DNA from 2 places in the Bacteroides zhangwenhongii genome. Region 1 is predicted to be linked to the other one. Evidence: riboswitches for the same ligand, from Rfam matches in the RefSeq annotation. Region 1 holds a riboswitch; the other holds the start of a gene.

Evidence for each region. Region 1 has a riboswitch for cobalamin ahead of GD630_RS09205 (TonB-dependent receptor plug domain-containing protein). Riboswitches for the same ligand answer to the same signal wherever they lie in the genome.
Region 2: it holds a riboswitch for cobalamin, as region 1 does, so the genes downstream of both, accC (acetyl-CoA carboxylase biotin carboxylase subunit) here and GD630_RS09205 (TonB-dependent receptor plug domain-containing protein) in region 1, are expected to answer to the same signal.

What each region holds. Positions count from the first base shown of each region.
Region 1 covers NZ_CP059856.1:2,260,673-2,268,627, reverse strand. Annotated here, with positions in the region: gene GD630_RS09210 (YncE family protein) at 1-26, opposite strand, end outside; gene GD630_RS09205 (TonB-dependent receptor plug domain-containing protein) at 29-2,068, opposite strand; cobalamin riboswitch at 2,240-2,443, opposite strand; gene GD630_RS09200 (ATP-binding protein) at 2,530-4,311, opposite strand; gene GD630_RS09195 (response regulator transcription factor) at 4,324-5,010, opposite strand; gene GD630_RS09190 (hypothetical protein) at 5,248-6,441, shown strand; gene GD630_RS09185 (DUF3805 domain-containing protein) at 6,479-7,285, shown strand; gene GD630_RS09180 (ABC-F family ATP-binding cassette domain-containing protein) at 7,318-7,955, shown strand, end outside.
Region 2 covers NZ_CP059856.1:5,010,600-5,018,554, forward strand. Annotated here, with positions in the region: gene GD630_RS19820 (thioredoxin family protein) at 227-550, opposite strand; gene GD630_RS19825 (pyridoxamine 5'-phosphate oxidase family protein) at 646-1,128, opposite strand; cobalamin riboswitch at 1,264-1,467, shown strand; gene accC (acetyl-CoA carboxylase biotin carboxylase subunit) at 1,600-3,111, shown strand; gene GD630_RS19835 (acetyl-CoA carboxylase biotin carboxyl carrier protein subunit) at 3,135-3,644, shown strand; gene GD630_RS19840 (acyl-CoA carboxylase subunit beta) at 3,648-5,183, shown strand; gene GD630_RS19845 (N-acetylmuramoyl-L-alanine amidase family protein) at 5,759-6,757, opposite strand; gene GD630_RS19850 (O-acetylhomoserine aminocarboxypropyltransferase/cysteine synthase family protein) at 6,886-7,955, shown strand, end outside.

The DNA of each region.
Region 1 (7,955 bases):
TTTCTATTTATGGTTATTTGTTTCATAGTTAATATTTGATACTGAACGTTGCTCTAACAGAACGTCCGGGCATTGGAAAGTTCTTGATAATCTCATAATTGTTATTGGCTATATTTAATACTTCTATATGAATAGAAGTATTAATCTTCCGTATAGTTAACTCCTTCCCCACAGAGATACTATGGTCACTATAACTCTCCATTCTATTCTCTGTGATATTTTCTCCTTGTGTATATCGTTTTCCTGAGAACAGGAATGAGTAAGATAAATTAACCCAAGACGTCTCGATACCTACCTGTCCCGAACCGGAAACACGGGGGGTATAAGCTATCTGATGTTTGTAAGTTCTCCCTTCTTCGGAAGCAGGGTCGGAGTTGGTTACGTCCAAAGCCCGTTGGTATGTATAATTCCCCGAAAAATTGATACGGAGCTTTTCACAAGGCTGGAGGGACACGTTGCCTGTGACATCAATGCCTTTGATTTCTACACTGCCGAGATTTCTCATACTCCAGACAGCAAGGTTCTTGGTAGGATAGGCAATGATTTTATCCGTTATCTTGTTGTAATACGCATCAACAGTTGCCGAGAGATAAGGCAGGAACGGGCATACATCCTTACTGTATGTCAGACCGATATTATACTGCCGTGCATTCTCCGGTTTCAGCTTGTTGTTTCCAGTTTCACCGTAGTATAAATCGTTGAAGCTTGGCAGGCGAAAGATATCTTTGTAGAAAATTCTGATACGGAATTCTTCCTTGTCGAAAGGCTTGAACGAAGCGCTGACATACGGAGAAAGTTTACGGTGATTACCTGCACTTCCCCCTTTATCGGCCTGCTCGTAGATGACGGTTGCCAAAGCGGATGCAGAGAGAGTAAGCCAATTGTTTACATATTTTCCCGCAAAAGCTGTCAGCCACGAATAGCGCGTAGGATGGGCAAAGTCATTCAGATTGGCATTCATCGTGTTGATACTTCCGTCAGAAGAAAGCGAAAAAGACAAATTATTCAATAACCTGTAAAGCACGGACCCCGAAAGGTAATACTCCTGCTGGTAATAACTGTTCTCTATTTCTCCGGTAGAACCTTTGTAATCGGGATCTAAATAACGTTGATAGCTCCAATTCCACTTGGCAGAAGTCTGGAACACCCATTGCCGGTTAAATTCTTTCTTATATTGACTTTGAATAAATGTGTTCTTGTCCCAAAGACGTTGTGAAGAATGAGTATAATAGAAAGTTGTGGCATTGGGCAATCCGCGGGAAGATTGGAAATAATAGGCTTTTAGCCTCCATTGTTCTTTGTCGGAGAAGTTTCCGTAAAGCCCGGCTTCTGCACGAAATGTCTGTACATCCGTGTTCTTTCGCTTTTCCCGTGAACTCAGATCCCCTTCTTCATTTCCGTAATATAAGGTATATGGATAATGCCCGTCCGATGACATCCATTCGCCGTTGGCAGATACAGTCCATTTCCGACTGATCCGTTGTTCCAATAACAGACTGGGATTGACCAATCCCCATGAACCGGTCTTGAAAGACGCACTTATATTCGTGTGCTTTCCGTCCTCAAATCGGGGAGTGAGTGTTTGTATATTCAGTATTCCTGCTGAAGCAAAAAAACGGGCAGGCTGGAAGATGTTGTCGCTTTGACCGTTACTCAACGACAGTTGGTCGACATTATCGAGAGAGAAGCGTCCAAGGTCGATTTGTCCCGTTTGACAGTCAGTCAGTGTGATTCCGTCGTAACCTACAGCAGTATGTTGCGCACCCAGACTTCGTATGGATATCGTTTTCAGTCCGCCGATTCCCCCGTAATCTTTCACAGTTACTCCTGCAAAATGTTTCACGGCATCGGAAACCTGCAGGGCATTCAGATTCTTTAAAGCGTCTTTGGAAAATATCTGTAATGGGGCGGTAGAGCGAATCTCACGGGTCTGATAAATATCGGAAACGGTTATTTCGGGGATGTAATAGGTACGTGCGGTATCCACCCTTTGCTGTTGTGCAAAAAGTGAAGTCGATAAAAACAGGTTGCAGCTTACTGCAAAGATTGCTAAAGTCCTCTTTTCCATTTCCTCTTTTTTAGGTTTAAAAGTGTCCGGGCGAAATCCCTTCGACCGGACACGCATAAATAAACTTTTGGCAGAGTTTATTACAACATACTTTCTCTGAATCAGAATGATGAATGAAATGATAGACGGAATTGTCCGGTTCATTAGATTCAACGCTTTTTCCTCGAAAGCAGTGAAATTGGTTGCATGGCAGGTCTTCTGACTTGTTCCTGTTGCGAGCGCCTTCCCGGAAATTCTTCTTCCAGTGGCTAAAAGTAGGTTGCTTGCAACATAATATAGAACTTACAGCAGCGGGACTGTTCAGGATTTACACCTGATTCCCTTTTAATCGCTTTCCTCGTGTGAGGTCTGCGAACCAATGCGCGACAAAGATAGGTAGTTTATTTGTTTTTTGCAAGGAGTTATGGATGTAATAACAGATATTCTTCAACAGCTTGTGCGGTAATGGCTTTTTAAGTGGTTTATCTCTCTTTTGCCAATGTAAATACAAATTCCAGTCCGCCTCCCTGATTATTTTTCGCAGAGATACTTCCCCCGTGAATGATAACCGCATTCTTTACAATGGCCAATCCCAATCCTGTCCCGCCCAATTTCCGTGACCGCCCTTTGTCTACCCGGTAGAAGCGTTCAAAGAGTCGGTTCAGATGTTCGGGTGACACACCCACACCGGTATCGGCAAAGCTGAAATAGTAGAAACCTTCATCTTCGCGGAAACAGTTTATATTGATTTGGATATTTGTTCCGGCGTATGCAATGGCATTATCCATCAGATTGCGGAATATGGAATAAATCAGCGAATAATTTCCTTTGATTTGTATGCTCTTCTTTAAGGAATTGACAACCGTGATATGCTTCTCGTCCAGTTCCAGTGCAACCTCATTGATGATGTTGCCCACCAATAAGCTGATGTCCACCCGTTCCATATCAATCATGTTGGCAGCTTCGTCCATGCGGGTTAGTACGGATATATCCCTTAGCAACCGGCTCAGTCGGTTACTTTGGGCATAGCAGCGTTCCAGAAAAACATTAATTTTCTCACGCGGGATATTCTCGTTGCTGACAATCGTCTCCAGATACCCTTGAATACTGCTGACAGGAGTTTTCAATTCGTGGGCAATGTTCTGTGTCAATTGCCGTTTCAAGTTTATCTGTTCTTCTTCCTGAGTGACATCATTGATCGAAATCTCAAAGCTGGCATCTTGAAAGATGATACATTCCACGATAAAGGTTCGTCCGTTTTTATTGATTGTGACAGACATTCTCTTTTCGTCTTTTCCTCCTGAGCGCTGTCTTTGGTTCTTGTTGATGAAGTGGATGATCTCTTTCAGTTCGCTGATAGCAAAGACTTCTTCCGTAGTTTCCAGGTTGGAGTCTGAAATCAGATTACTGTATTGGGTAAAGAGGTTGTTGACCAGAATCTCCTTTTTGTCTTTCGTAAATACTCCCAGTCCTTCATGCGAAATCTGGAGGTGAGTGATCAATTTCTCACGTTCGATGTAAAGTGCCTCTTTGGTCTCGTGCAGCCGCTTGTATATTTGTATGATATGTTGCGATATTTCCCCCAGCTCGTTATGCGGGAAAGCTGATTGCATAGCCATTTCGATAGGCTCGTTCCGGTCGGCACGCATGGCGAACTCGCGAAGCTGGTTGATGGAAGTTCCCAATTTATTCGTGAACTTATAGAAAATAATCATCAGCAACAGAGTCACAATGACCGTAAACCATAAATAATGCGGGTCGGCTTTCAGATTGTTGATGAGGCTGACATTATAAGGTAGAGCCGAACGGACAATATAGTCTTTGTAACGTGTAGCCGAATAAAAATAGGGGACACCGGTCGTCTCGGAAGTACGCCGTACGTCATATCCATTTCCCTGTTTCAGCGCCTTTTGTACTTCCGGACGGTCTAAATGGTTCTCCATCTGCCCGTTGTGGTTCGAATAACTGTCGTAAAGCACATTTCCGTCTATATCAATAAGAGTTACACGCAAATCTTCCAGAATATGGTTGTTGATATAACCGGTAATAATTGAACTGTCCGGCGATTGCCTGCTCAACTGTTCATAGAGCCGGCTGTTGTAATCCTGTAATTTTGTGTTCAGCAATTCCACCTTATATTCCCGCTCACGTTGATACTGATACGCGATAAAGCAAACGGCAAATACCAGAAACAGTGAAATGACCGAGAGAAAAAGCTTTCGGCTGAAAGAGAGGAAATGTTTTTGAGTTACAGGCAGATTCATAGGGAGTAGTTATTACGCTTCAAAACAGTATCCATATCCGAGACGAGTGACGATGCACTTGCCGTATATTCCTATCTTCTTGCGCAGGCGGGTGATATTTACGTCAATAGTACGGTCGAGTACATATACCTCGTCGCTCCATATACGTGCCAGAATATCTTCACGTGAAAATACCCGTCCTTTATTCTGTACCAACAGAAGCAATATTTCAAATTCTTTTTTAGTCAACGGCACTTCTTCTTCGTCGATACTTACCTTCTTTTTCGTGATATCAATGACGAGCGTCTGGTAAGTAAGCCGTTCGGGAACTCTTTCTGTTTCCGCTGCAGCCGTGCGTCTCAATACAGCTTTTACACGGGCAATGACCTCCCGCAGCGAAAATGGCTTCGAGATATAATCATCCGCGCCTAGATTGAAGCCGGTCACGGTGTCGTTCTCGGTATCTTTGGCTGTGATAAAGATGATAGGCACTTTTGCCGTTTTCTTGTCCTTTTTCAGCATGTTCGCCATTTTGAATCCGGAGATTTCCCCCATCATCACATCGAGAAGAATTAGCTGATAACTACAAATATCCATCTTCAAAGCCTCTTCGGCGGAGTTTGCGGTATCCACCTCGTAACCTTCATTTTCAAGATTGAATTTCAGAATCTCGCAGAGGTCTTCTTCATCGTCGACAACTAGAATACGGGTTTCATTCATAAGCTATATGTATTAATATGACAAAGTTACGTTTTTATTTTATTTGATGCAAAGATGAGGATACTTTGTTACGGTCAGATGAAACAGATATTACAATCTTGTTACATTCCTCCCAATCCTGCGGATAGAATAAAATATCGAAGTTTTTGCGGGTTATAAGAGGAAAAAACGTTTGCTATTTGTTATCTTTGTTAGCGAGAAAAGATAGAGATGTTTGATTAATAGATACTACAAACGATGATAAAAGTTGACTTGAAACGACATAGACGCGAAGTAATTGGTGCGGTTATCGTGTTGCTGCTTCTGCTTGGCGGAGTGTCCGTCTTTAAATATACCACGTTCAATCCCGGTTTTGAGATTGTTGATGATTTGGGAGGAAATATCTTTCCTTCGGCTATTCTTTCCGTAGCCACAACCGATGCGCAAGTCATTATCCCGTCGGATTCCACCAGTCTGGGAAATCCGAAATCCTGCATTGCCATTCGGGTAAAGTCGCGGGCGGCATATAGCCGGGTAAGGATTGAGGTGGCTGAAACTCCTTTCTTCTCCCGCTCCGTCTCAGAGTTTATCCTGAACAAACCACGAACGGAATATACGATTTATCCGGATATAATCTGGAATTATGAAGCATTGAAGAACAACCTTCAGGCGGAACCCGTGAGCGTTGCCGTGACAGTGGAGATGAACGGAAAGGAATTGGGACAGCGGGTGCGTACATTTTCCGTGCGCAGTATCAATGAATGTCTGTTGGGCTATGTGGCGAACGGTACCAAGTTTCATGATACCGGTATTTTCTTTGCCGCCTACGTCAACGAAGAGAATCCGATGATCGATCAGTTGCTCCGTGAGGCGTTGAATACCCGCATTGTGAATCGCTTTCTCGGTTATCAAAGCAAGGCTAAAGGAGCCGTAGACAAGCAGGTGTATGCGCTTTGGAATATATTGCAGAAGCGGAATTTCCGTTACAGTTCGGTTTCCAATACCAGTCTTTCGAGCAATGTCGTGTTCTCTCAGCGTGTCCGTACGTTCGATGATGCGCTGGAATCTTCACAGATTAACTGTGTGGACGGCAGCGTGCTGTTTGCCTCCTTGCTTCGTGCCATCAATATCGATCCTATCCTGGTGCGTACGCCGGGACATATGTTTGTAGGCTATTATACCGACAATTCGCATACCGATATGAACTTCCTGGAAACGACGATGATCGGTGATGTCGATCTGGATGATTTCTTTCCCGATGAACAACTGGATTCTACGATGGTAGGTAAATCACAGAACGAGATGTCATTGCTGACTTTCGAGAAATCAAAGCAATATGCCAATAAAAAGTATAAGGAGAACGAAGAAGGTATTCATTCCGGAAAGTTGAACTATATGTTTTTGGAAATCTCCAAAGAAGTACGCAGGAAAATACAGCCGATAGGAAAATAATTCGTATTTTTGCCAAGTAATCAAATGTAGAAAAAGAATGCAAGGCAAGAAATTTATCTCTCCCGGAGCATGGTTTTCGATGAACTATCCTTCGGACTGGAACGAGTTTGAGGATGGCGAAGGCTCTTTTCTCTTCTATAATCCCGATGTGTGGTCGGGTAATTTTCGTATTTCCGCATTCAAAGGTAAAGCCGGTTATGGCAAAGAAGCCATCCGGCAGGAACTGAAAGAGAACGATTCGGCTTCGTTGGTGAAGGTCGGGGCGTTGGAGTGTGCGTATAGCAAAGAGATGTTCCAGGAAGAAGGAACTTACTATACATCCCATGTATGGATTACAGGCATTGACGATATTGCTTTCGAATGCTCGTTTACCGTACCCAAAGGTGGAACGGTGAAAGAAGCCGAAGAAGTCATTGCCACGTTGGAGATACGTAAGGAAGGACAGAAGTATCCGGCCGAGTTGATCCCCGTTCGCCTTTCCGAAATCTATCAGATTAATGAAGGATATGAATGGACGGTATCTACCGTGAAGCAGGAATTGAAGAAAGATTTTCAAGGAACGGAAGATGACCTCGAAAAACTCCAGCAGATGATTGACAGCGGTAAGATCGGTCCGAAGAAAAAAGACGAGTGGCTGGCTATCGGTATTACGATCTGCACGATCCTTGCCAATGAAGTGGACGGTATGGAATGGAAGACATTGATTGACGGCAACCGGGAAGCGCCGGTTCTTCAATATAAGAACGGCATTATCGACCCGATGAAACTGACATGGAGCAGAATAAAGGCCGGAGAATCTTGCAACGTCATAGAAACTTATAAGTCTGCGCTTACTGCCGACTAACCTTAATCGCTAACTCCTAATCACTTACTTACGTGACAGTACCTTATTTACAGATAGATAACCTGACCAAGTCCTTCGGTGACTTGGTCCTTTTTGAAAATATATCTTTTGGCATTGCTGAGGGGCAGCGTGTCGGATTAATAGCAAAGAACGGCAGCGGAAAGACTACGCTGCTGAATATCATCGCCGGAAAAGAGGGCTATGATAGTGGAAGCATTGTTTTCAGACGCGACCTTCGGGTGGATTATCTGGAGCAGGACCCGCAGTATCCCGAAGAATTAACCGTGCTGGAAGCCTGTTTCCATCATGGCAACAGTACCGTTGAGCTGATAAAAGAATACGAGCGTTGTATGGAAACGGAAGGACATCCGGGACTGGAGGATCTTCTGGTTCGTATGGACCATGAGAAAGCGTGGGAGTATGAGCAGAAAGCGAAGCAAATCCTTTCGCAACTTAAGATTCGTAACTTTGACCAAAAGGTGAAGCAGCTTTCCGGTGGGCAATTGAAGCGTGTAGCTTTGGCAAATGCACTGATTACCGAACCGGAGCTGTTGATTCTTGACGAGCCTACCAACCATTTGGATCTGGATATGACCGAATGGCTCGAAGATTATCTTCGCCGTACCAATCTCAGTCTGCTGATGGTGACTCACGACCGTTATTTCCTCGA
Region 2 (7,955 bases), 2.5 Mb from region 1:
AAAGATAGCAGTTTTTTTTCAGAATACACTAAAAAAGTGGATATAATGATAGCAATTCTATCAAACTTGGCCAAAGTCCGAAAGCTAGTAGATAAAACTTGCTATCACCTTAATCAACACAACTCTATTCATAGCAGTATTAATAAAAAAATGCTGCAGGTATGTTCTTATTCTATACTATCTGTGACTATAGTAATAAAAGCTATGGCAATCAGATCCAAACCTTTCAGGATTTGAATCCTTTCACTGCTCTTTCCAGTCTTTCCAGAGGTAATTCGCCGGATTGTCTCCAGAGCTGTTGTCCTTTTCTAAAAAGAATAAAGGTAGGAGTCGACTCAACCGTATAGAAATCTGTAAGGGCAGGTTCCTGGTCGATGTCTACCAATACCACTTCCAATGTTCCTTCCATCAGTTTCTTAAATTCTTCAACAACCGGTTTCATACGTTGGCAATGAGGACACCACGTTGCATAAAACTCTGCCATTACCCAATCACCGTTAGCCAGTTTCTCCTGATTTCTTTCTTCACGAGCTATTTTCTTTTCTTTCATACGAATATCTCCTTTTTTATTAATTATTATCAACTTAACAATATCAGGAGAAATATAGTTTAGAAAAGTAGCAAGGTTACACACTAATTAAAGAATCAAACCCGTTTACATTTGCCCGACCAGTTATCAATATCCAGACGAATGATCTCCGTGCGATGGAAAGACTTCTCCGCATACTTCATTCCTACCACTTTATCTTCCGGAGAGAGTTTATCCAACAGCAGTTCAAGCGCCTTCATCCGTTCGGCTTCCGAAAGTCCAGTATGGGCTGTCCCTGTCAGTACAATACTCTCATACCCCGTCGTAAACTTGTCGGGAACAAGATGAGTGGCTCCTACCACACAAAAAGAAACTCTCTCACAAGCAGAGATACAACGCAGTTTCTCTCCTTCGGGTGCACAATGAATATAAATAGAACGAGCACCATCCCACACATAATTGACAGGAATTCCATAACCGCCGCCTCCTACTGCCTGCATCGACAATATTCCGTATTCTGCAGTTTGTAATAAACGAAGAGCTTTTTCTTCTTCCAGCAGACGATCCTGGCGCCTGACGGGTTCATTTAAATATTTCATTTTTACTATATAATTAATGACATTACAAAGATATACAATATTCTTAATCGAAGACAAATCCCCGTTTTAAAGATAAGCATTGCACAAAAATGAAACTTTCGTGCAAAAAAGGAACATCTTATTTAATATTTATTTATCTTTGCCCCCCGAAATGGTTCAGAATCCGTATCCAACGGACGACGATTAATAGGGAATCGGGTGTAAGTCCCGGACAGTCCCGCTGCTGTGAAGCTCTGTTCAATGTCTTATAATTGAACTAATTTAACGCCACTGATGTTAATCGGGAAGGCAAATAAGACAAGAGTCAGTCAGAAGACCTGCCATTTTGTGTAAGACGCTCCCCTCCTCGTGGGTTAGGAGAAAGAGCATCACTTGTTAAGCCCCAAATCAAAAAAATACTGTTTTTCGTCGGGTGGAGTATGTCCATTAGATAGGAAGACATTAATAAGTATGTACTTAATTGAAAAAAGTATGATAAAAAAAATCTTAGTAGCCAATCGCGGTGAAATTGCCGTAAGGGTGATGCGCTCCTGCCGGGAGATGGAGATAACGAGTATCGCTATCTTTTCCGAAGCAGACCGGACCGCGAAGCACGTGCTTTATGCAGACGAAGCTTATTGCGTAGGGCCGGCAGCATCCAAAGAGAGTTATCTGAATATAGAAAAAATCATCGAAGTGGCGAAAGCAGCTCATGCGGACGCCATCCATCCGGGTTACGGCTTCTTGTCCGAGAATGCTACCTTCGCCCGTCGATGTCAGGAAGAAGGAATCATCTTTATCGGACCTAATCCGGAAACAATGGAAGCCATGGGGGATAAAATTGCTGCCCGTATCAAAATGATCGAGGCGGGAGTACCCGTTGTTCCCGGCACACAAGACAATTTGAAAAGTGTGGAAGAAGCCATAGAGCTTTGCAATAAGATCGGATATCCGGTGATGCTGAAAGCTTCTATGGGCGGTGGTGGAAAAGGTATGCGCCTCATCCACAGTGCCGAAGAAGTGGAAGAAGCTTATACCACTGCCAAGAGCGAATCGTTGTCTTCCTTTGGCGACGACACGGTTTATCTGGAGAAGTTCGTTGAAGAGCCTCATCACATCGAGTTCCAGATTCTTGGTGACAAACATGGAAATGTCATTCATCTGTGCGAACGCGAATGTTCCGTGCAACGCCGTAACCAGAAAATCGTAGAGGAGACTCCTTCGGTTTTCGTCACTCCCGAACTGCGGAAAGATATGGGTGAAAAGGCGGTAGCTGCGGCTAAAGCGGTGAACTATATCGGTGCGGGTACTATCGAATTTCTTGTTGACAAACACCGCAACTATTATTTCCTTGAGATGAACACCCGTTTACAGGTGGAGCATCCGATTACGGAAGAAGTGATTGGGGTAGATTTGGTGAAAGAGCAGATTAAAGTTGCCGACGGACAGGTGCTTCAACTGAAACAAGAAAATATTCAGCAACGCGGACACGCTATTGAGTGTCGTATTTGTGCCGAAGATACAGAAATGAATTTCATGCCGAGCCCGGGCATCATCAAACAGATTACAGAGCCGAACAGTATCGGTGTACGTATCGACAGTTATGTGTACGAGGGATATGAAATTCCAATCTACTACGACCCGATGATCGGTAAACTGATTGTATGGGCTACCAACCGCGAATACGCTATCGAGCGGATGCGCCGCGTACTCCACGAATATAAGTTGACCGGTGTGAAAAACAATATCAGCTATCTGCGTGCCATCATGGACACTCCCGATTTCGTGGAAGGTCACTATGACACAGGATTCATTGCCAAGAATGGCGAACACTTGAAACAATGTATCATGCGCACCAGCGAACGTGCTGAAAACATTGCCATGATTGCCGCATACATAGACTACCTGATGAATCTCGAAGAGAACAAAGGTGATGCAACGGATAACCGTCCTATCAGTAAATGGAAGGAATTCGGGTTGCACAAAGGTGTATTAAGAATCTAAATTATAACGCAGAGAATTCGATTATGGAAATTCATATAGGAGACCGTGTGGCCGAAATAGAATTGGTCAGCAAAGAAGATAACAAAGTGGTACTCACCATTGACGGGAAGCCTTTCGAGGCTGATGTTGTGATGGCGGAAAACGGGACCTGCAACATTCTGATGGATGGCCGCAGTGCAAATGCCCAATTAATTCGACGTGAAAACGGGAAAAGCTATAAAGTAAACACTCATTATAGCAGTTTTAATGTCGAAATCGTAGACAGTCAAGCAAAATACCTGCGTATGCGCAAGAAAGGGGAAGCAGAACAAAACGACAGTATCATTTCCCCAATGCCGGGCAAAGTAGTAAAAATCCCCGTAACAGTAGGTCAGGAAATGAAAGCTGGAGATACGGTTATCGTTATCGAAGCCATGAAGATGCAGAGCAACTACAAGGTAACTTCCGACTGCCGCATCAAAGAAATACTGGTCCGGGAAGGAGATAACATCACCGGTGACCAGACATTAATAACTCTTGAAACAATCGATTAAAAAATGGAAGAAAAAAATAAAGCATACGCCACGTTTGAAGAACGTGACCGCATCGCTTCACTCGGTGGAGGCGCTGCCAAAATAGAGAAACAACACGAAAGCGGGAAGATGACTGCCCGCGAACGTATCGATATGCTGTTGGACAAAGGTACATTTGTGGAACTGGACAAACTGATGGTTCATCGTTGCACCAACTACGGCATGGACAAGAATAAAATTCCGGGAGACGGTATCGTGTCAGGTTATGGAAAGATAGACGGACGTCAGGTGTTCGTTTATGCCTATGACTTCACCGTTTACGGCGGTTCTCTATCGGCTTCCAACGCAAAAAAAATTGTAAAAGTCCAACAACTTGCCTTGAAGAACGGCGCTCCGATTATCGCCCTGAACGATTCAGGCGGCGCACGTATCCAGGAAGGCATCGAGAGCCTTTCCGGTTATGCGGACATCTTCTATCAGAACACGATGGCGAGCGGTGTGATTCCGCAGATTTCAGCTATTCTCGGTCCTTGTGCCGGAGGCGCCTGCTACTCTCCTGCCCTTACCGACTTTATATTTATGGTAAAAGAACAAAGCCATATGTTCGTGACCGGTCCCGATGTTGTGAAAACCGTCATTCATGAGGAAGTGAGCAAAGAAGAACTAGGTGGTGCTATGGCACATAGCAGTAAGAGCGGTGTTACTCATTTCATGTGCAACACGGAAGAAGAGCTACTGATGAGCATACGTGAGCTGCTTTCGTTCTTGCCTCAGAACAATATGGACGAGACCAGAAAACAGAACTGTACAGATGAAATAAATCATGAAGACACCACTTTGGATACCATTGTCCCCACAGATCCGAATGTTCCGTATGATATGAAAGATATTATCGAGCGAGTGGTAGACAACGGTTATTTCTTTGAAGTCATGCCGAACTTCGCCAAAAATATCATTATCGGTTTTGCTCGTCTGGCAGGACGTTCGGTAGGCATTGTCGCCAACCAACCCGCCTACCTTGCCGGAGTACTTGATATTGACGCCAGTGACAAAGCAAGTCGCTTCATCCGTTTCTGCGATTGTTTCAATATCCCATTGATTACCTTTGAAGATGTTCCGGGATTCCTTCCGGGATATACACAGGAAAATAACGGCATTATCCGTCACGGAGCAAAAATCGTTTATGCATTTGCGGAAGCTACCGTTCCCAAACTCACCGTCATTACCCGCAAAGCCTACGGTGGCGCTTACATCGTCATGAACTCCAAGCAGACAGGAGCCGATGTAAACTTCGCTTATCCAAGTGCCGAAATCGCAGTGATGGGAGCAGACGGTGCCATCAATATCTTGTTCCGTAAGGCTGACGAAGCAACGAAAGCTAAAGAGCTGGAAGCTTACAAAGAAAAATTCGCAACTCCTTATCAAGCTGCCGAATTGGGATATATTGACGAAATTATTTATCCGAGGCAGACTCGTAAACGTCTGATTCAGGCACTGGAGATGACAGAAAATAAGATGCAGACAAATCCGCCTAAAAAACACGGTAATATGCCCTTATAACAACTAGATAAGGTGCTGTGCAAGGCAGCACCAGCCCAACGGACTTACGGAATATCCTACTATCATATCAGGACTTTCGTAAGTCCGTTTTTTATTCCCGAAAGGTTCTTTCCGACCAATACCAAAAAACGGCACCTCGATTCACATCGCAGCACCGTCACAACACAAACACAAAATAAAACACGACAAAACTACTATGCAATCTTCCTGTTATGCCGGGGAGGCATATCTTGCTTGACTTATCTATATTCGCATACCCATAAGAAGCTTTATCAGGCGATTTGCATTATTATAACAAACAGTTATATGTTTTGTTCATGAGAAATCAAAAAAAATAAGGGAACACAACCGGACATTACTAAAAAACGGTACTCCGATTCACATCGCAGCACCGTCACAACACAAACACAAAATAAAACACGACAAAACTACTATGCAATCTTCCTGTTATGCCGGGGAGGCATATCTTGCTTGACTTATCTATATTCGCATACCCATAAGAAGCTTTATCAGGTGATTTGCATTATTAAAACAAGCAGTTATATGTTTTGTTCATAAAAAACAGACTCTTCTACTTATTTTTTCTCTTTATGATCCTTTAAAAAGCCCTCCATCAGCCATTTAGCCAATGCCTGTCGGTTGGAATTTATCACTAACCGGCGTTGATCGAAAGTATTTTGAATATTGCCCAACTCCACAAAGACAGAAACGGGAGTGGTACGGGAAAGCACATACAGATTACGACCACTCACAGTGCCGGAAAAGCCTCGGTTGGGCTGATGCTTATCATATTTCGATTCAAATGTATCTTTCATATTATTCGCCAACCGTTTGCTATGCGCTTTCTTGTTCGAATGATAGAAAAAGACATCAGTTTGCTTTCCCTTGCTTCGACTATCCACATGGATAAAGATAGCCCTGCAATAGGCATAGTTTTTACGGTCTTTCTGATATAAAGCGTTGATCTTATTGCAACGCTGCTGAAGACGTTGTACCTGATTCAATGGAATCGGATCCCCCATACAAGTTTCGCGCTTACTGTTGGACAGATACGATTCATCACGAATTCCATCCTTGGCGTCCTGAATGATAATACGCACGTCAGCACCTTCCTGCATCAGAACACGCGCCAGACGAAGAGCAATATCATATGCATATTCGTCTTCGTGAAGCTCATGCCTTCCTGCCCGTCCGATAGCTCCGGGATCGGGACCGCCATGTCCGCTGACCACATAGAAACAAGCACCGGCAAGACGATTGGAAGTAACCTTGACATTTGCCAATTCCTTACCGAACAAAGGCTCGTTAATAGTAGTTCCCAAATTTGTGTTTTTTGATTTCTCTTTGGGAGGAATAATATAACTCACCCCTACTTTAAGTACATTCTTTTTCCCCAGTTTCTTTTTATTCAGCTCTATAAAATCATCCATATATTTTTTTGGAGAACGGTTATGTCTCAATAGAAAAGCAGAGATACCCTCACCCGCCTTCGGAGTCGCTTTCTGCTGCGCCCAAAGTGCTGTTCCTGAGAAAAGAAAAGCTAAGAATAAAAGAATATAGAGTTTATTTTTCATATCTGCACAATTATCTCCTTCATGTGACTATCATTTCACTCATAAACAGGACAAAAATACAATTATTTTCCCTACTTTTGCGCCATTAAAACATTTTTTGGAATAAATCACTAAAACCCGATAACATTATGGCAAAACAATTCAAGCCCGAAACCCTGTGCGTACAGGCAGGGTGGACGCCTAAAAAGGGCGAACCACGCGTATTGCCCATCTATCAAAGTACAACTTTCAAATATGATACCAGCGAACAAATGGCCCGCCTTTTCGATTTGGAAGATAGCGGTTACTTTTATACACGACTGCAGAATCCGACAAATGACGCTGTTGCCGCCAAGATTGCCGCTCTCGAAGGTGGTGTAGCCGCCATGTTGACTTCCAGTGGTCAGGCAGCCAACTTTTACGCCATTTTCAATATTTGCCAGGCCGGAGATCATTTTGTTTGTTCTTCCGCTATTTACGGCGGTACTTTCAACCTGTTCGGCGTGACAATGAAAAAACTAGGCATAGACGTTACCTTCGTCAATCCGGACGCCAGCGAAGAAGAGATTTCCGCAGCCTTCCAGCCAAATACAAAAGCATTGTTCGGTGAAACTATTTCCAATCCTTCTCTCGAAGTGCTGGATATTGAGAAATTCGCCCGTATCGCTCACAGTCACGGAGTACCTTTGATTGTGGATAATACTTTCCCTACCCCCATCAACTGTCGCCCGTTCGAATGGGGTGCCGACATCGTTGTTCACTCCACAACCAAATATATGGACGGACACGCTACCAGCGTAGGCGGTTGTGTAGTTGACAGCGGTAACTTCGACTGGGACGCTCATGCAGATAAATTTCCGGGCCTTTGTACCCCTGACGAATCCTACCACGGACTGACTTATACCAAAGCATTTGGCAAAGGCGCTTATATCACCAAAGCTACCGCACAACTGATGCGTGACTTGGGTAGCATCCAAAGCCCGCAAAATTCATTCTTATTGAATCTGGGACTCGAAACACTACACCTCCGTATGCCACAGCATTGCCGCAATGCGCAGAAAGTAGCCGAATACCTTTCCAAGAACGAGAAAGTGGCTTGGGTCAATTACTGTGGCCTGCCGGATAACAAATATTACGCTTTGGCACAAAAATATATGCCGAACGGTTCTTGTGGAGTAATCTCCTTCGGCCTGAAAGGGGGACGCGATGTTTCCATCAA